Regions from separate parts of the Ensifer sp. YR511 genome, predicted to be linked through region 1. Evidence: predicted binding sites of a transcription regulator. Region 1 holds the regulator's gene; the other holds the start of a gene.
What was found. The regulator LexA, encoded in region 1, represses DNA repair genes until DNA is damaged. The targets are predictions, from matches to a motif close to TGTTCNNNNTGTGTTCNG.

Region 1 (9,917 bases):
GAGGTTTTCCTCGGGTTGGATTTCTCTAGAGAACAAAACGAGAATTTATAGACCGAACCACCATTCGACCAAGTTCCCATCATGCTCACCCCGATCATAGACATCCTTCTCGAAGACCCCAGTCAGAATGACCTCAGCGGCATCGTTGCGCCGCTGGATGCCTATAACGATGCCCATAGCGGCATGGTCGATCTGCCCGGTTTTGCAATCGTGCTTCGCGATCCGGAGACGAAAGTCGCGACGGGCGGGCTCTATGCGACGGATGGCTATGGCTGGGCCTTTATCCGTTACCTCGCCGTCCCTGATGAGTACCGCGGCCAGGGCCTTGGCCGGCGCCTTGTCGAAGAAGCGGAGAAGATCGCGCGCCAGCGCGGCTATGTCGGCCTTTGGCTCGACACCTTCGAATTCCAGGCCAGGCCCTTTTATGAAAAACTCGGCTTCGAAGTTTTCGGCGAGCTTGAAGGTGGTGATGGGGCGATTGCGCGCTACTTTCTAAAGAAGCGATTCTGACGCCGGAAAGCCACGATCCGAAGAAGCAACCGCGCTTTGGGGGCCCGAAAGCGAGAGTATGCGGCTGCCCCAACGGTATACACGGCCCGACGCCTATTCCGGACGGACGCCCTTGTTGCCCTGTAGCGCGTTTGTGGTCACCCGAATCGCCGGCTGCCGTTTACGTCCTTGCCGATGATCTCCCGGATAATGGTCAGGGTTTCCTTCGCCGCCTCCCTGGGTGCGAGTGCGGTATCGGCGACGTTGCTGACCAGCTTCGTCATATCGTGATCGATATCCTTCTCAGCCCAACGCTTGCCCTTCGCAACCGTGATGTAGACCGAGTAGGCGTGGTGCATGGTTCCGGGCCGCTCGCCGATGATGTGGAGAATTCCGCGAAACGTGTTGGGATCGGCGTCGGCAAACAGCATCTCGCCAATCCGGTAGCCGGCCCGCACTCTGCCGCTGGTGACCAGGATATTCTTGTCGCTCACCGACACGCCGGCATCGCCGAGCAGCCTGCGCATCTCCTCCAGGTAGGGCGAAAGATGGCCGTCATCCATGATGGCCTTGGCGTTCAGACCATCTGAGATGACAATCTGGCCCTTGGGCATATCGCCTTTCCAGGACGTCCTGATCGCGTCAATCGCCCTGATTGAGTCCGGGCTCAGCGTTTCACCGGTCGTCGGATGCGCGATGTAGTCGTTCCGGTCCTTGGACAGAGTGCGAACCGGAACGACGCTGGGCACTGCCGCTATGAACTCCGGCGTAAGCTCGGCCCAAAGAGAGAGTTTGGCGTCGTCATAAAGACCCCTCACTTTCGCCGCGAGCGACGGGTTGAGATCCCATATCTTCTCACCGTGGCCCGTGGCCAGGTCGACGCCTCTTGCCTCGACCTCCGTCATCATCCGCCTGCCCTCGGCGTAAACGGCGTCCTTGGAGCGCTTGTCCCCCTTGGCGAGGCGGTACTGATAATAGACCCAAAGAGGATCGCCGTATTTTGACGTGTAGCTGTTGTCCTTGCCGACAATTCCAAGGCGTTTGTAGAAATCCCACATCGCATCGTTGACCTTGAAGCCGAACTTATCCCTCACGCGTACGTGGTCCTGAAATGCGGTCGTGAGATAGCTCAACATCGGGTCGTTCTTGGTCGGCAGAGCAATCAGATAGGCCGGATTGGCCGGCATGATCTGATCCTGGCACCAATCCAGATCGTCCAGGCTGACGGTCATGTGCAGGGTCGTGCATATATCGAGACCGATGGTCAGCCCATGGAGCTTGCCCATGACCATGTCCTCGAGGCAGCACCGAACGAGTTGTTCTCGGCTCTTGAAGACCTCCGGCCCAATGAAGCCGGCAACATCGTTGACATGCAGCCATGCGCCTTTCGGCTGCACTTTCGCAAGCTCCATGCCGACAGCCCGGCTGAACCCGTACTTCCGGGACTCAAGCACCATCATGTCGACGCCGTTTGCCGCGCCGTTGGTGAATTCCGAGCCCTGTCCGGTTTCGAAGTAAAGGCCGTACCGCTCCCCTGCCTTGGCGCGCGCATATTTCAGGATCTTCTCATTGGTGATGTCGAAGATCTTGTTGCAATCATCCGTACCGGCAAGGCTCTGGAACACGGTGGAAACTGTGCCGGGGAAGTCTTCGCTTACCTCACCTTGGACGTCGATGTGAGCGAGCACGCACCACGGAATGACGTCGACCAGCTTGAACGTATCCACGATGTCCTTGAGCGCCCGCTCCACCGTGACGACGCTGTCGACGGTGCTGTCCACCGGGTTGGTGCCGATGACGATGTCGCCGGTCGCATAGGAAAACGCATCGAAGACCTGCCACATGATGTCGTCGGGGTGGTCGGTCGGCGAATTCGGCTGGATACGTGCGCCCATGTATCCCTTGGCGCCCAACTTGGTGCCGGGCATGACATTGAAAATCTTCTGGCTGACGGCCACCAGCTCTTCATTGCTCATCAGCTTCGGTACACAGCCGATGGTATCGCTGGTCAGGCCATACATGACGCCTTTGATCTCATCTTCCGATTTGGTCAGAAGAAATTCCTTCAGCTGGCCCATCGTCCAGTCTTTCAGCTTTTCTTGTTGAGCCCTGTCGGTGGTCTGCCAAATCAGTCGTTGCAGATCGTCCTCAAACAGCGGGTGCTGATCGAGGTCTGCGATCTTCGTTCTTGCCAGGAGGGCTCGGGCGTTCGTTCGGGACGTATCATTTTCCGCAGCCACGGCGATCGTCTGGTCTCCTTCCTTGAACGCATTCGCGCATCCCAGAACCTGCCGATAGGTCGTCTCGTCAAAGCCGCCCTTGATCCTGCTGATATAGGCAAAGACATCCTCATCCTGCTTCACGTCGTCGATCACGAGGTTGCTTGGGCCTGGCGCGGCACGGGCAGCATGACTGTAGGCTGTAAGCGTGGCCGCCGCAGTTCCCGCCACCAGCAGGAGATCGCGCCTGGACAGTGCATGCTGGTCTGAGAACATGCCTTTGCTCATTGCCATTTCCTTTCTGCAAAAGGTCTATCGGCATCTCGCCCGACGGCCCTCTGGTGACCGGCGATCTAAGGAAGGCGCATAAGAGTAAATGCTCGACACGTGTCGCTTGGGCATCGACACGGACCCGGCAAGCCTCGACCAGCCGGGCCTGTCAAAGTCGATTACTGCAGGCTCATCACGATGCGACCGTCGATCTTCCCGGCTTCCATGCGGCGGAAGATCTCGTTGATATTCTCGAGGCTATCCCACGAGAAATGCGGCGCGACTTTGCCTTCAGCGGCGAACTGGAGCGACTCTTCCAGGTCCTGGCGGGTGCCGACGATCGATCCACGCACGGTGATGCGCTTAAGAACAGTCTCAAAGACCGGCACCGAGATCATACCTGGGGGCAGGCCGACGAGCGCCATGGTGCCGCGCGAACGCAGGAAACCGAACGCCTGTTCCATCGCTGCGGGCGAGACTGCAGTCACAAGCGCTCCATGCACGCCGCCGGTGGCCTTGATCACCTGCTCGACCGCATCCTTGGCCTTGCCGTTGACTGTCAGGTCGGCGCCCAATTGCTTTGCAAGTGCCAGCTTGTCGTCGAAGATGTCCGCCGCGACGACATGCATGCCCATCGCCTTTGCGTACTGCACGGCCATGTGGCCAAGCCCCCCGATGCCGGAGATGGCAACCCATTCACCGGGACGGACTTCCGTTTCCTTCAACCCCTTGTAAACGGTGACCCCGGCACACAGAACCGGCGCGGCAGGACCGAACTCCAGCCCATTGGGCAGGCTGCCGACGAAATCAGGATCCGCCAGGCCATATTCGGCGAACGTCCCGTTGACCGAGTATCCCGTGTTCGACTGGGCCGCACACAACGTCTCCCAACCGGTGCGGCAATGCGGACAGTAGCCGCAGGCGCTGTGAAGCCAGGGAACGCCGACCCTGTCGCCCTCTTTCACTCTTTTGACACCGGCGCCGACCGCCGAGACATAGCCGACCCCCTCGTGCCCGGGAATGAACGGTGGGCTGGGCTTCACCGGCCAGTCGCCATTTGCAGCATGGAGATCGGTATGGCAAACGCCCGTTGCTTCGTACTTCACGAGGATCTGTCCCGGCTGCGGCGTGGGCACCGCCACTTCTTCGATCGTCAGGGGCGCGCCGAATTGCCGAACGACGGCTGCCTTCATCGCCTGAGCCATTTGCCAATCCTCCTCCAATCGCCGGGCCACGGAGAGGTTTCTTATGGGAACAGTGGGCCGGCAGGGGCCTATCTCACATACGAAAATCGTGTAATTGGCTCGAGCATCATGGCGCTCACAGCCAGTGCCCGGACGTCATTTCCTGCTTGGCGTATACCGCCAACACTTCAACGTGGTTCACGTAGCGCCATCGTCAGGTTGCAGCGTAAACCCGCCGGCAGAGTTCGACAATGGGTGGAGTGCAGAAGCGGTTCAGAGACCGACCGCCTTCGGCGCCCGGCCGGATCGAACAACGCATATCGTGCAACGGCGTTCGAGCGGGCGCGCTGGCGCGCGTATTGACAGGATCGGCGCCGGTCGTGTTGACTGAATGCTACGGGGCCGTAGCTCAGTTGGGAGAGCGCCGCAATCGCACTGCGGAGGTCGAGGGTTCGACTCCCTTCGGCTCCACCAAAACGATCAGAAGGTGCCCGGTTGCCGAGGTATCGGAACAGCGGCTGATTTGTCATCAGCAGATCGCCAGTTCGAGTCTTTTCGGGGACACCACCATGCTAAGCCACCGTTCGGCCTTCGCGAAACGCTGCCCGATCCCGTGGCCACCTGTTTTCAGAGGCTGAACGGATCCCGCGCCGATCGCTTCTCGCTCGGTGCACTGAACGGGTCGGCTTTCTTCTCCTTGGACTTGCGGCCCTCGTCGGCGATAATCTCGTCGACCGCCCGCTGGCACTTCATCAGCTCGTCGGCCGCCGGGCCGGTGCCGCGCAGGCTGAGATTTGCGATGACGCGATCTTCAAACGCGATGGCCAAGGCCCGCTTGCGCACGAAGCCCGTCAGGAACTCGGCGTCGGTGACGTTCACGAACAGAAACTTTCCGCTCGCATCACCGGCAGCGGTCGCCGAAGCGCTCCAGGGATCGGTCTTGTCGAAGCGGAAGGTCAGGTCGTACTCTTTGCCGACCTCGAGCGACCTCCAGTCGTCGCTGGCGAAGCTCATATAGAGCGGCGACTCGGAGCCCTTGGGATAGAACCCAAGGCGCAAGGTGACCCCGCCGTCGAATACCGACGAGATGAAGCAGGAGCCCTCCATCGAGGTGTCGGAAGCAACGGTCCAGCCGTCGACATCCTTCCACTTGATGATTTCGGACTCCTCAGCCGCGGCCGATCCCGCGGCGATCAGACAGCTTACCAATCCGACCAGCAATCTACGCATGCAAAACCCCCGTTTGCCCGCATTTTGATAGGTCCCCGCATCGCTGTCGAGGGTGCCTAGCCGATCCCAGGCAATATTTTAGGAATATTCACCTCTCCGCGGCAAGCGGACTGCCCATCACATGGCGAAAGGATCTTTCGATGACTTGGTCTGGCCGCCGCCGGCAAAGGGATCGTTGTTCGGCGCATTGCCACCGGCGCCCGCAAAGGGATCGTTCGCCGCTCCCTGACCGCCATTCGGGATCAAGGCGCTCACCGCCTCCTGGCACTTGAACATCTCGCTTACCGCCTTCATCGAATCACGCAGGCTTAGGCTCGCGACGACGCGCCCCTCGAAGGCCAGCGCCAAGGTGTTCTTGCGAACGAATTCGGTAAAGAAGTCGGTGTTGGAAAAGTTGACGACAAGGGCCTTGGCGCCGGTCAGATCAACACCGAACGCAACGGCCGGCCACTGACGACCACGGTCGAGCTGCAAGGCAACATCGTATTCCCGCTGCGGCTCGATGGATTTCCATTCGGCATTGCCGATCGAAAGAAACGCCAGGTTCGTCGATCCCCGCGGATAAAAGCCGATACGAAGGATAGCGCCGGCGTCATAGCTCGTCGCCGCGTAACACGAGCCTCCCAGGGAAGGATCGGATCCCACCGTCCAGGCGTTGATCCGTTTCCAGATATTCGAACGCCCTTCTTCGGCAGACGCCGCTCCAGCCGTGAGCAACAGGCCGAGCACCACCAACGACAATCTATGCATGCAACCACCCCACTTTCCACGCAAAGTTATCTTTTTTTAGAGGCCTGTCGAGACGGCGAAGGCCCTTCCCCGCAGGGATTTTTGCGCGCCCCAGGCCCGATGCGAAAGCTGGCAGCTCCGATGCATTCTCCGCGCCGGTCCATGAAGAACGGCCGAGACGAGGTTGAGATGGAGCGGCTGGCGCAAATCAGCCACAGCCTGCGGGCAAAGAGCTGTTGAACATGGCAGAGTGATCGCCATGCTTGCTGGACTTCGGAACGAAAGCGCGGTTCACATCGTTTACCAACCCGTAGTCCCACCCCTTCATCAAGTGGACGATCACCGTGCTTGCCGCCCTGCTTCTCGCTTCGATAGTCGCATCGCCCAATATGCCTGACGTCAAGCTCAGTGCCGCGACGGTGGATGAACTCCAGACCGATTTCGAACGGGCCGTACCGTGCCATCAGATCGATGGACGCAATGTTTGGAAGGGCGCGCTCGCGTTCTACATCCAGTCCTTCGTTTATGACGGCGATACGCCCGTTGCGACCGATGCGGCCGACGCAGTGCTTCCGGAAGACAACAGCGCCGAGACGGTGAAGGAGTTCGAAGACGCCTGCTCGGCCTCGCAAGCGACTTAAGTCTCTCCGCGAAGAGAGCCGCGATTCGTTCGAATCACGCGCGCGACCGGCCTGCCCGGCGCTGTTTTGGGACGCAACCGTCGCCGAAAACCGCCCCGCTCCCGCAAAAGTGACCAATCGCCCCCCACAGAAGCAGCCAATTGCCTGAATTCACGGAATTTTAGGCACTTGCGGAACACATATGGAACAGATAGTGTCTGTTCTTGATTTGTTTCACGCCTCTGGAGCGACGTGCCATGCTGACCCGCAAGCAACAGGAATTGCTTCTGTTCATCCACGAACGCATGAAGGAGTCGGGCGTACCGCCGTCTTTCGATGAAATGAAGGATGCGCTCGACCTGGCGTCGAAGTCCGGCATTCACCGTTTGATCACGGCGCTCGAAGAGCGCGGGTTCATTCGCCGGTTGCCGAACCGGGCGCGCGCGCTCGAAGTCATCAAGCTTCCGGAAGCCTACGCCGCCGGCCAGCAACAGCCGCGCAGAGGCTTCTCGCCGAGCGTGATCGAGGGCAGCCTCGGAAAGCCGCCGGCCGCCGCTCCTGCCACGCCGAAGCCGGCGACGGTCGCCGAAAGCACGTCTGTTTCCGTCCCGGTGATGGGCCGCATCGCTGCCGGCGTGCCGATCTCGGCGATCCAGAACAACACCCATGACATTACCGTTCCGCTCGACATGATCGGCAGCGGCGAGCATTACGCCCTCGAAGTAAAGGGCGATTCGATGATCGAGGCCGGCATCTTCGATGGCGACACGGTGATCATCCGCAACGGCAACTCGGCCAATCCCGGCGACATCATCGTGGCGCTCGTGGACGACGAGGAAGCGACGCTGAAGCGCTTCCGTCGCAAGGGCGCGTCGATTGCGCTCGAAGCGGCCAACCCCGCCTACGAGACGCGCATTTTCGGACCGGATCGCGTGAAAATCCAGGGCAAGCTCGTCGGGCTGATCCGCCGCTACCATTGAATTCCAGGCAGAACGCCGAATCAAAAGAGCCTCGCCACTGAAAGTGGCGAGGCTCTTTCCATTTAAGGCGACCTGAAATCCAGATCGCTTATTCGTGGATCGTGTATTCGCCGAGTTCGCAGAGATCCTGCGTGTCCTCGGTCGTATCGAGGGCCGAGCCTTCCTCGAATTCGAATCGCATGTCGTATTTGCAGACGTCCCGCCCGTCGGCAATGGTGATCTCCATGCTCTCGCCGGGGTTCAGGACCTGCCGACCGAAAACATCGTCTTCCCATTCATTGACGCCGACCGGCGACGTATAGAAATTCGTCAGTACCGCGCCGGTGTTGTTCTTCAGCTGGAAAACCAGGTCGTCCGCGCGCGCCTCCATAGCGGTCGCCGCAAAACACGCCAACGCCGTCAGGATCAGTCTCTTTTTCATTGATGCCATTGCCTCCGTTCTTAATGTTGACGGACGCTACCGATGCGGTTGATCTCAGCGGAGTCATCGTTCCCCCTCTACCGAATTCACCGAAGCGATAAGATCCGACGGAGGCATAGGAGACGTGGCTTGCGCGGACGTGTCGCGAATTTTACCGCGCTGCCCTAAGGCAGAACGCCAAACCAAATTTAACGAGGTGAGATTTTTGGAGGCCTCGCCCGGAATTGAACCGGGGTACAAGGATTTGCAGTCCTCTGCGTCACCACTCCGCCACGAGGCCTCACAGCTCGGATAACCAAGCGTTGGCGCGGATTTAGAATGATTGCAGAAAAACCGCAAGAGGCATTTTCTGAAAAACGCGCCGTCGAATTGCAGGACGGATACTTTCCACAGAACGATCGACGATGTCCGCCGAGCGTCTCCCAGCTGATCTCAGCACCAGGGCGTCGGGCGCCCTTCCCACGGCCGCACGAGCCCCTCGGAAACGAGTACACGTCCAAGAGATTGGTCACCGCGGGTGACCAGGCGCAGTTTCTCGCCGGCCTTGGCATCTGATCGCCCTCCCGCCGAGATCAGCCTGAAGTCGCCTGCATTCAGCAATTCGCGCAGGCGCTGCTTGGCGTAGAAGCCGCGCGAACGCTCCTTGTCGCAGCTTGCCTGGCGGATTCGCGGTGCATCGACATCGGCGACGCGGATCGTCTCGCCATGGAAGACGAAGGTCGCGCCATCGATCACGCAGTTGTCGTTGCGAATGCCGCAAAAATAGAACTGATCGGTACGGATGGATGCCGTCTTCACCTCTTCATTCGGCCGCACGAGAGGGGTTGGCGGCGTGACGCCGACATTCACCGACGGCACCGGGGCGGCCAGGACAACCTTCGTCGCCGGGTTGGGCTTCGGATTTGGTTTGTGCCTATCCGCCTGCTGCGCAACGCGCTCCTGCGCTTCAGGAACCGCGCGCTGAGGCTTCGGCTTCGTTTCCGATCGCGATGCAAAGGCCATGACATCGGAAACCACCGGCCAGTGCCGCAACTCGGCGCGATGGTCGTGGGCCATGACGCCGCCAAGGGTGAGCGCTGCGGCCAGATACCACGGCGCCATGCCGCCCTGTTTGCTGGTGCTTCGGCCCGAACTGCGGCGTCGACGTTTCGTAGTGGCTTTGGCCATCGGTCCCCATCCTGATTCGAGACCGCATTATGCGTTTGATGGGTTGCCGAAAAGTTTTCGAGGGCACCCCAACAGAGGGGAAGACCGCGAGGAACCGGTCATTCGCCTGCGCGGCCACGGCCCTTGTTGAGAGATTCGGAATTGCTACGGGACGGCCGCGAGGAACCGAAAACTGCCGACCGCCCTGCCCTCGACAACAAGATCGTTAAATCGGCGTCCGCCTCAGGAGCCGTTCGAGGAGTTGGCCTTCCCGCGCCAGCGCGCCCACCAGACGGCCAGACGACGACGGCGGCGGCGAACCGAGGGAATGTCGTGGGAAAGCACGATCAGGCCCAACGGTATCATCCAGAAGCCCAGCACGGGCAAGAAACCGAGAAAACCACAAAACACCAGCAGCGAACCCAGCAGGATCCGCAGCAGGGGCGAGTCGGGCAACGCGATACGCCATTTTCCCAGCACGACTTGTCGTGTTTGCGGATCAATGCCGAAATGCGTCTGCTTCCTGTTTTTATTCATCATTCCCTATCCGGCGTGTTTTCCCACAATTGGGGACTTCTCCACAGCCTCGCAACGGAACTTGTCATTTTTTTTGAAAAAAGCGCTTGGCA
Region 2 (9,917 bases), on a different contig from region 1:
CCGCAGCGTCGACATTGGCCAGCCCCTTGGCCATGCGAAGACCAAGACGGACGGCAAAGCGACTTTCATCCGCTGTTGCCTCAAGCGTGCAATCCCAGCGGCTGGCGTTCACACAAACTGGCCGAACCTCGACCCGATGATCGCGCGCATCCCGCACGATCTGGGCCGGGGCGTAAAAACCCAACGGCTGCGCGTTCAGAAGCGCCGCGCAGAAGACGTCCGGGTGCCAGCATTTGAGCCACGAGGAGGCGTAGGCGATCAGCGCGAAGGACGCCGCATGGCTTTCAGGAAAGCCGTAGCTGCCGAAGCCTTCGAGCTGCTTGAAGGTCTTAATCGCAAAGTCCGGCTCGTAGCCGTTTGCGACCATGCCCCGGACAAGCTTCTCACCGAACTTCGACACACCGCCGGTATGCTTGATCGGTCCGTCAAGAATGAAGCGTATCGGAGCTTTCAGCAAAGCGCCGCCTCAGCGGGAAAGCGGGAATTCGCGTCACGCGACGGGCGGAAAAAGGGCCGCCGCAGGAGCTTCAACATAGTGGCCCGAAGGGGAAGAGGGATCGACTGCCCCCGTCCGTCGCGTTCCGTGTACACTCTTTGTTTTCGAGCGACTGGCCGCGCGATAAAGCAAGTTACATTTTAAATTGGACGGAATTCTGCTTTAAATTGGACGCCAATGGAGTTAACATCGGCCGCATGACCAATACAAATCGCCCGAACGCACTCATCCAACGCAAGGCCCGCTCCATGGTCGAGACGGCGCTGTCGGACACGCGCGTCGTTCTCGTCGCCGGACCAAGGCAGGCAGGAAAGACCACCCTTGCGCGACAGTTCTCTGGAACAGAGCGGCCGTACTACACCCTTGATGACGCCGGCACACTCAGCGCCGCCAAATCCGACCCTGTAGGCTTCGTTCGCGGCCTCGACCGAGCGGTAATTGATGAAGTTCAGCGTGCGCCTGAGTTAATGCTTGCGATAAAGGAAAGCGTAGATCGCAGCGATGAGCCGGGCCGCTTCCTGCTCACAGGTTCAGCAAACCTCGCCACCGTGCCGGCGGTGGCAGACTCTCTTGCCGGCCGCATGGCCCTAATTTCGTTGCTGCCGTTTGCACAGGCTGAAATCCGATCGACCCCAGGCCGCTTTCTTGATCGCATTTTTGCGGGAGAGGTGCCCGCGATCGCGGACGGACTTGTGCTCGGCGACGACCTTGTTGAGACGGTTGTACGTGGAGGGTACCCTGAGGTCGTACGCAGGACGCAGCCCGGCCGGCGCACCGCGTGGCTTGAAGACTACGTGGCGCTTATCCTTGACAGAGACGTGCGCGACATTGCCAACATCGATCAGTTGGGCAGGTTGCCGCGCCTCCTTAATGTTCTTGCAGAGCATGCGGGACAGTTGGTCAATCATAGCGGATCCGGCTCGGCCCTCGGACTATCCAGTGTCACCGCTCAAAAGTATGTAGCAATCCTTGAGCGACTCTTCCTTGTCCGAACCCTCGCGCCATGGTCCAACAACCGGCTTAGTCGCCTGGTAAAAACACCAAAGTTGCATTTTCTCGACACTGGCCTGCTCGCAACCCTGCGCGAAGACGATGTCAACAGTATCCGTGAAAACAAGACGCGTTTCGGTCCTTTGCTCGAAAGCTTCGTCGCATCAGAACTCCTAAAGCTTGCATCTTGGTCCGAACGCCGACTTTCGTTCTCTCACTATCGGACGAAGGATCAGATCGAGGTCGATGTTGTTGTCGAGGACCGGCGCGGTCGCGTCGTCGGCATCGAGGTCAAGGCATCGTCGACGGTCAAGGCTGAAGACTTCAAAGGGCTTCGTCAGTTACAGGAGGCGGTAGGCGACCGCTTCCTGCACGGCATCGTTTTGCACGATCACGACCGCGTGACGCCATTTGGCGAAAAATTGCACGCCGCTCCGCTTTCGGTCCTGTGGACGATGTAAAATCACGAGATACTTATTATGGAACTTGAATCCTCAAAACTCGTCGGGTTCACGACACCCGGCCGTTCAATGCGAAGTTGGCCCTCACCGAAAATCCCGCGTCTTCACCTTGATCTGATCGAGATGCAGATAGGGATCGACGATATCGCGCGGCCGCGGTCCCTTCGGGATACCGCGCGGATCGGGCGCCGGCGCCCCACGATGGAACTCGTCACCTCTTCCATGCGGAAGCGGAAAACTGGCGTCCCGATCGCCCACGCTTGCAAGTTCGCCGGATAGGTCGGTCAGCCGATGGGCAACGAGGTGAACGACCTCGCCTTCCCGTTGAATGCGCCCATAGACGCCGAGCATGCCGGCGCCGAGCACAACGCGGCGAAACGTCTCGAAGGTCTTTGCCCAGACGACGAGATTGGCGATGCCGGTTTCGTCTTCGATGGTGATGAACATCACGCCCTTGGCAGAACCCGGCCGCTGGCGCACGAGCACCAGACCTGCGGCTTCGAGCCATTTTCCATCCCGGGTCTGCATCGCCTCCTTGCACGTGACGATGCGACGCTTCGTCAGATCGGCGCGCAGGAACGAGAGGGGATGGCTGCGTAGCGTCAAGCCGACATGCCCATAGTCCTCAACCACTTCGCCGCCCGCAGTCATCGGCCTTAGCGCCACTGATGGCTCATCCAGTTCCGCGACCGTCCGGCTTTCACGCTCAGAGGCCGCGGCAAAGAGCGGCAGCGGCTCGTCGCGCAGCGCCTTGATCGCCCAGAGTGCCTCGCGTCGCGCAAGCTTGAGCGAAGGTTGGAAGGCATCGGCTTCGGCAAGCTGGACCAAAGAGGCGGCCGGAACGCCTGCCCGGCGCCAGAGTTCGTCGACGGTCTCGAAAGGCCTTTCGTCGCGCGAGGCAACGATTGCCGCGGCGTCAGCGTTCGCCAGCGCCTTGACCATGCGAAGACCAAGGCGAACGGCAAAGCGGCTTTCATCCCCCGTTGCCTCGAGCGTGCAATCCCAGCGGCTGGCGTTCACACACACAGGCCGGACCTCGACGCCATGGTCGCGCGCGTCCCGCACGATCTGGGCCGGGGCGTAAAAGCCCATCGGTTGGGCATTCAGAAGTGCTGCGCAGAAGACATCCGGATGCCAGCATTTGAGCCAGGAGGAGGCATAGGCAATCAGCGCGAAGGACGCGGCATGGCTTTCCGGAAACCCGTAGCTGCCGAAACCTTCGAGCTGCTTGAAGGTCTTAATCGCAAAGTCCGGCTCATAGCCGTTTGCGACCATGCCCCGGACGAGCTTCTCGCCGAACTTCGAAACACCGCCGGTATGCTTGAAGGTCGCCATGGCGCGGCGCAATTGATCGGCTTCGCCCGGCGTGAACCCGGCGCATTCGATGGCGACCCGCATCGCCTGTTCCTGGAAGAGCGGCACACCGAGCGTCTTTCCAAGCACCTGCTCCAGTTCCGGCTTCGGGTAAATCACCGCCTCCTTGCCCTCGCGCCGGCGAAGATAGGGATGCACCATGTCGCCCTGGATCGGGCCGGGGCGCACGATCGCCACCTCGATGACGAGGTCATAGAAGGTACGCGGCTTGATCCTCGGCAGCATCGACATCTGCGCGCGGCTTTCGATCTGAAAGGTACCGAGTGTGTCGGCCCGGCGGATCATGGCGTAAGTGCGCGGATCTTCGGCCGGGATGCTCGCGAGATCAAGATTGATGCCCTTGTGTTCGGCCAGCAGATCAAAGCCGCGCTTCATGCACGAGAGCATACCGAGCGCCAGGCAATCGACCTTCATGAACTTCAGGATATCGATATCGTCCTTGTCCCATTCGATCACCTGCCGGTCGGCCATGGCCGCCGGTTCGATCGGGACGAGCTCGTCGAGGCGATCGTTCGTCAGGACGAAGCCGCCCGGATGCTGCGACAGGTGACGCGGCGCCCCCATCAGCTGCCGGGCCAGATCGAGCGTGAGGCGCAGGCGCCGATCGGACAGGTTGAGATTGAGCCCCTCGGCATGTTTTTCGCCGATGTCCTCGCCCCAGCCCCAGACCTGCGACGACAGCATCTTCGTCATGTCCTCGGGCAGCCCAAGCGCCTTGCCGACATCGCGGATGGCGCCTTTCGACCGATAGCGGATGACCGTGGAGCAAAGGGCCGCATGATCACGGCCATAGGTCTCGAAGACCCATTGCATGACGATCTCGCGGCGCTCGTGCTCGAAGTCGACGTCAATGTCAGGCGGCTCGCGCCGTTCCTCGGAGACGAAGCGCTCGAACAGGAGGTCGTTGATTTCAGGGTCGATCGAGGTGATGCCGAGCACATAACAGACAGACGAATTGGCGGCCGATCCTCTGCCCTGGCATAGAATGTCCCTTGAACGGGCAAAACGCACGATCGAATTCACTGTCAGGAAGTAGGACGCATATTGAAGCTTCTCGATCAGCCGCAGTTCGTGCTCGAGGTTCTTGCGGACTTTTTCCGGCAACCCTTCTGGGTAACGCCAGGCTGCACCTTCCCAGGTCAGTTGCGCCAGTGTCTGTTGGGCTGTCAGTGCAGGATTGGATCGCTCCTCCGGATATTGATAGGCGAGCTCGTCGAGCGAAAACCGGCATCGCTCCAGGATCTCGATGGTGCGGGTAAGCGCTTCGGGGTAGCGCGCAAAGAGCCGCGCCATTTCCTCGGGCGGCTTCAGGTAGCGGTCGGCGTGGCGCTCGCGGCGGAAACCGGCCTCGTCGATCATGATGTTGTGGCGAATGCAGGTGACGACATCCTGCAGGATGCGCCGGTCCGGCACATGAAACAGCACGTCGTTGGTGACGACCGTCGGCACGCCGATTGAAGCTGCCAGGTTGGAGAGTTGATGAAGGCGCAGCTGGTCGTTCGGCCGGCGCCGGAGTGTCAGCGCCAGGTAGGCGCGGTCGCCGAATTCTTGCCTCAGACGGCGCAGCTCCCGCGCGCAGTCCTCGTCAGCGGCATCGGGAAGGAGAACCGCGATCAGTCCCTCGCCATAGGCAACGAGATCGGACCAGGCAAGCCGGCATTTCGCCTTGCCGCCGCGCTTCTTGCCGAGCGACAGCAGCCGGCAAAGCCGCGCATAGGCCGGCCGGTCAGTCGGAAAGACGAGGACCGATAGATCGCCTTCAAGATCGAGGCGGCAGCCGACGACCAGCCGCACGCCGACATCCTTGGCCGCCTGGTGCGCTCGCACGATGCCGGCGAGGCTGTTGCGATCGGCAATGGCCAGCGCCTCGAGCCTAAGTTCGGCGGCACGTTGGAATAGCTCTTCGCAGGAGGATGCGCCGCGCAGGAAGGAGAAATGCGAGGTCACCTGCAGCTCGGCATAAAGCGGCGTCGTCATCCGAAAATCCCGTGCAGGAACCATTGGTGGCTGCCGGTCTCGCTGTGTTCGCCGTCGCCGGCGCGATAAATCCAGTAGCGCTCGCCGGCGTCATCCTCGACCTGGAAATAGTCGCGTACGGCGACGAGCTCGGCATCGCGCTTCCACCATTCGCCGAAGACGCGTTCGGGGCCGTCGGCACGTTTCACCCGTCGGCGCACGCCACGCCATGTGAAACTGACCGGCGGATGATCGGGCAGAAGCGCCATCGTCTCGATCGCTTCAGGATGGAGAAGCAAGCGCACCGGTCTTGGCCAATAGCCGGGCCAGGCGAGACCTTCGTCCGGCGCCATCGGCGCGATGCGGTTGATGGAGCGTTCGGGCACGTCGCTGGCGACCGGTTGAAAACGATACAGCCGGCGTGCGCCGATGCGGTTTCCCAGGATGTCGATCAGGCCGGAAACATCGGCCTCCGGTTCCTCGACCAGCGAGGAAACGACCTGTCTTGCCACCAGCGGCTCGGCGTGGGTTGCCGTCAGCGACATGATTTCGATCCCGAAGCCCGGATCGATCGTCTCGATCCTATCAGTGATGAGCCGGATCAGGCGCTTGGCGTCGCGAACGGGCGTCGCGGTGCCTGCGCGGATCGCCTGGTAGGTGTTATCAACGCGATGGAAGAGAAGGTCGACGCGCCGCGCGCCGAGGCCTCTTTCTTCCAGTACCAGACAGAGCGCGCCCACAAGCTTCGCGGCATAGCGCGCAATCGTCTCGGCGGCCGCAATCGGTTCACCGAAGGAACGGCGAACTTCGATAAGTTCAGGCGTGCGGACCGGATCGATCGGCTCGGCAACCTCTCCCATGGCCTGGTCGATGCGACGGCCAAGTTCGGGTCCAAATCGAAGGGCAAGCGGCGCCCGCGGCACGCCGGCCACCTCACCGATCGTGTTGAAGCCCAGCACGCGAAGGCCATGGACGATTGCAGGATCGAGGCGAAGCGCTGCGACGGGCAGGTCACGGATGGTTTCCTGCTGCGCCCCCGGAGCGACAACCAGCGTCGGATGAGCGAGAAACCGGGCGCCGGCATGGGCCGCCCCCCAGGTATCGGCAACCGCAGCCCGCGCCTCGATGCCGGATCCGAAGAACCGGTTGACCATGCCTGACAGCATCAAGTCCTCGCCGCCATGCAGGTGATCGGCACCGGTCGTATCGATCACCAGGCCATCGGGCGGATCGGCGGCTACGATCGGCGCATAGCGCTGCAGCGCCCAGAGCGCCAGGCGTTCGAGCGCTTCTTGATCGGCGGCCGGATCGGCGTCCATGACGACAAGACCTGCGACGAGCGCCTGGGCTTTCGTGGCGGCCATGCGGGGTCTCAGGCCTGCGGCAATCGCCGCGGCATTTACCGAGAGCACCACACGCCTTCGCTGTTCGCGACCGACGAGGACGAGAGGCGTTTCAGCCGGCGGAGCTGCGTCGCCGAGCTTGCGCCTCAGGCGATCCGTGGGCCAGCTCGGAAGGAAGAGCGATACGACCCTTGGCATCTGGGGCCTCCACTTCGAAATCTGCACTTTCGCCGGCACGGCAGCGGATGAGTTCGACGAGCCAGCGCGCGCGGCCGACGCCTGGAACCGGCAAGGGGACGGATGGCAGGACGGACACGCGCCAGCGCGTGACCGATGCCGTCGGCTGCCCGAAATCCGAGGCTTCGGCCTGTCGTCGCCAGCGGCGGATCGCAATGCCCAACGTGCCGGAACTCTCGGCTGCAAGCTGCAAGCGGCGCGAGGCGGTCATCGAAAGGCGCGCGAGCTCGCCGACGACGGCACCGAGGCCGCCGTGGCGAAGCCCCTCTTCCATGCAGGAAAGAAGCGCCTTTTCGTCGCCGGCCTCCACATAGATGACGCGGCTCGGCGAAAGACCGACTTGAGCCAGCGCCGGCGCGAAGAGATCGGGCCGCGTCACACACCAGAGCACCTTGCCTTTCGAGCGGGCGGCAATGCCCGCGCAAAAGAGAGCCGCCGCCGCGCCGTCGATCGCACCGTTGCCGCCGCCGGCGACCTCATGCAACGAGCCGAGTACAAGCCCCCCACCCGGCAATCGCCGATCAATCTCGGTGACACCAAACGGCAGCACCTGTCGTCCACGGCCGCTTGCGCCTTCAAGGCGCTGGATGCGCTCGCGAAGTTCTGAGACGACGGTATTGTCGACTGGACGGGGCATTTTGGAAGGAACAACTCCTTAGGGCTATGCATTAGCGCTTCCTGTTGATATGTTCTCTATTTGTTCCTATTTGAGTTGCGAGTCAACGAAGTTCAGAAAAGAGACTGTTGATTGCGATCGAGACGCCAGCACGGACACGCTGCTTGGTGCAATGAACAGATCGAATGCCGGGGAACGGGGACAGAAGCGAGCAGTCGTTGATATGAAGCTAGGTGAGAAAGGGAGACTGAACTTTGTGCAATCTCTACAACATCACGACGACACGTGATGCCGTGATCGCATTCACCAAGGCATTCCGCGACAAGGCAGGCTGGAACCAGCCATCCTATGACGTCTATCCCGGCTATCAGGCGCCCGTAGTCCGCGTCGGCGAAGACGGAGAGCGAGAGATCGCGCGTGTCACCTGGGGCATGCCCTCGCCGCCCGCTTTCGTGAAGAACTACGATCCCGGCGTCACCAACATCCGAAACGTCGCCTCTCCGCACTGGAGACGCTGGCTCGGGGCGACCAGTCGCTGCGTCGTCCCCTTCAACTCCTTCGCCGAGCCGGATCCGGCGGCCAAGGTTCCCGGCGGTAAAATCCCCAATGCCTGGTTTGCCGGAACTAAGGAGCGGCCGCTGATGTTCTTCGCCGGCTTCTGGACGCCATGGAAGGGTGTCAGGCGCGTGCGCGATGGTGAGCGCGAATACGAGCTCTTCGGCTTCCTCACCACATCCCCGAACGAGATCGTCTCGCCAATCCATCAAAAGGCCATGCCGGTGATCCTGACCACACCTGACGAGGTCGATCTGTGGCTCACCGGATCCTGGGACGAGGTGAAGCACCTGCAGCGGCCGCTTCCGGGCAACATGCTTGTTGTCGTCGAGCCTCCTGCCGCCCTGCCCGAAGAAGACCTGCTGCTACGACCAGTCGTTGGGTCGCGTGATCGGTGATGGAACGCTCTGAGCGCACGCGAAAGATCATCCATGTCGACATGGATGCCTTCTACGCCTCGGTGGAGCAGCGGGACAATCCCGTACTTCGCGGGCTTCCGATTGCCGTTGGCTTTGGCGAGGCGCGCGGCGTCGTGGCTGCCGCAAGCTACGAGGCGCGCAAATACGGCGTCCATTCGGCCATGCCGTCGGTCACCGCCAAGCGGAAATGCCCGGAGCTGATTTTTGTGACGCCGCGCTTCGATGCTTACCGCGCAGTCTCACAGCAGATCCACGCGATCTTTGCCGAATACACGCCGCTCATCGAACCGCTCTCGCTCGACGAGGCCTATCTTGATGTCACCGATAACCTCAAGGGAATGGAACTTGCGACGGAGATCGCCGAGGAGATCCGCGCCAAGATCAAGGCAAGGACAGGCCTGACCGCTTCGGCCGGCGTTTCCTATAACAAGTTCCTCGCCAAGATGGCGTCCGACCAGAGGAAACCGGATGGCCTCTTCGTCATCACGCCAAAGAACGGTCCGGCCTTCGTCGAGGCGCTGCCCGTCAAGAAATTCCATGGCGTCGGTCCGGCAACCGCCGAGCGCATGCACAAGCTCGGGATTGAAACGGGCGCCGATCTGAAGGATCACGATATCGCCTTCTTGCAGCAACACTTCGGAAAATCGGGACCTTACTTCTACTGGATCGCCCGCGGCGTCGACGAACGTCAAGTGAAGGCCGACCGGGTGCGCAAGTCCATCGGCGCGGAAGACACGTTCTCCGTAGACGTCCATGATTTCGAGACCGCCAGGGCTGGCCTCGAACCGCTGATCGAAAAGGTCTGGCGCTACTGCGAAGCGAACGGCATTCGCGCCAAGACCGCGACGCTCAAGGTGAAATGGGCGGATTTCACTCAGATCACTAGGAGCAAGACAACAGCGGCACCTATCGCAAGTGCCGCAGAGCTTGCCGCGGTCATGACGATGCTGTTGTCTCCACTCTTCCCTGCCCCAAAAGGCATTCGGTTGCTGGGCGTGACACTGTCGTCACTCGATGAAGCAACGATCGAAAGCAAGCCACAGCTTGCCTTCGCGCTCTAAAACAGCTTACTCGTCTGCCAGGACACCGAACGACCGAATGAGGGTTGGCGGATCAACTATGCGCCGGCTACCAAAAGTGGGATGGGTCATGCGGCCAGCTTCCCCTCGCCGTGACAGACCGAGTTGCAAATGACGGCACGTCCGTGCAGCCCATTGAGAATGCAGCAGCGCGAGCCGCACCCACCAAGGCTCACTCCATTCACTCGTATAAATCATGGAAATCGTGATCACCGAACGGGCGGCCTTTGCAGGGAACCTTATTCAGTAAACTCTTAATTAACCATAACCTTGCAGACTTTGTTCAGTCGCCAATCAAATTGTAGCGTACAGCGGCAACTCAGAACCGTAACCCCGCCCACGGGTTGCGGTTTTGCCCATAAAGCCAGGCACCTCTCAACCACAAGCGCAA

Region 2: a site for LexA is predicted at 7,545-7,562, ahead of BLU15_RS31385 (ImuA family protein). Genes of this name have one in related genera too.

The regions. Positions count from the first base shown of each region.
Region 1 is NZ_FNGR01000005.1:48,564-58,480, forward strand. It holds gene BLU15_RS11655 (GNAT family N-acetyltransferase) at 82-510, shown strand; gene BLU15_RS11660 (ethanolamine ammonia-lyase) at 648-2,996, opposite strand; gene adhP (alcohol dehydrogenase AdhP) at 3,158-4,183, opposite strand; tRNA gene BLU15_RS11670 (tRNA-Ala) at 4,561-4,636, shown strand; gene BLU15_RS11680 (hypothetical protein) at 4,790-5,383, opposite strand; gene BLU15_RS11685 (hypothetical protein) at 5,510-6,142, opposite strand; gene BLU15_RS11690 (hypothetical protein) at 6,466-6,762, shown strand; gene lexA (transcriptional repressor LexA) at 6,999-7,721, shown strand; gene BLU15_RS11700 (hypothetical protein) at 7,810-8,151, opposite strand; tRNA gene BLU15_RS11705 (tRNA-Cys) at 8,349-8,422, opposite strand; gene BLU15_RS11710 (thermonuclease family protein) at 8,575-9,309, opposite strand; gene BLU15_RS11715 (hypothetical protein) at 9,532-9,825, opposite strand.
Region 2 is NZ_FNGR01000031.1:12,524-22,440, forward strand. It holds partial or broken gene BLU15_RS31365 (OB-fold nucleic acid binding domain-containing protein) at 1-415, opposite strand, end outside; gene BLU15_RS31370 (ATP-binding protein) at 694-1,947, shown strand; gene BLU15_RS31375 (error-prone DNA polymerase) at 2,032-5,298, opposite strand; gene BLU15_RS31380 (Y-family DNA polymerase) at 5,295-6,818, opposite strand; gene BLU15_RS31385 (ImuA family protein) at 6,733-7,494, opposite strand; gene BLU15_RS31390 (SOS response-associated peptidase) at 7,728-8,426, shown strand; gene dinB (DNA polymerase IV) at 8,426-9,508, shown strand.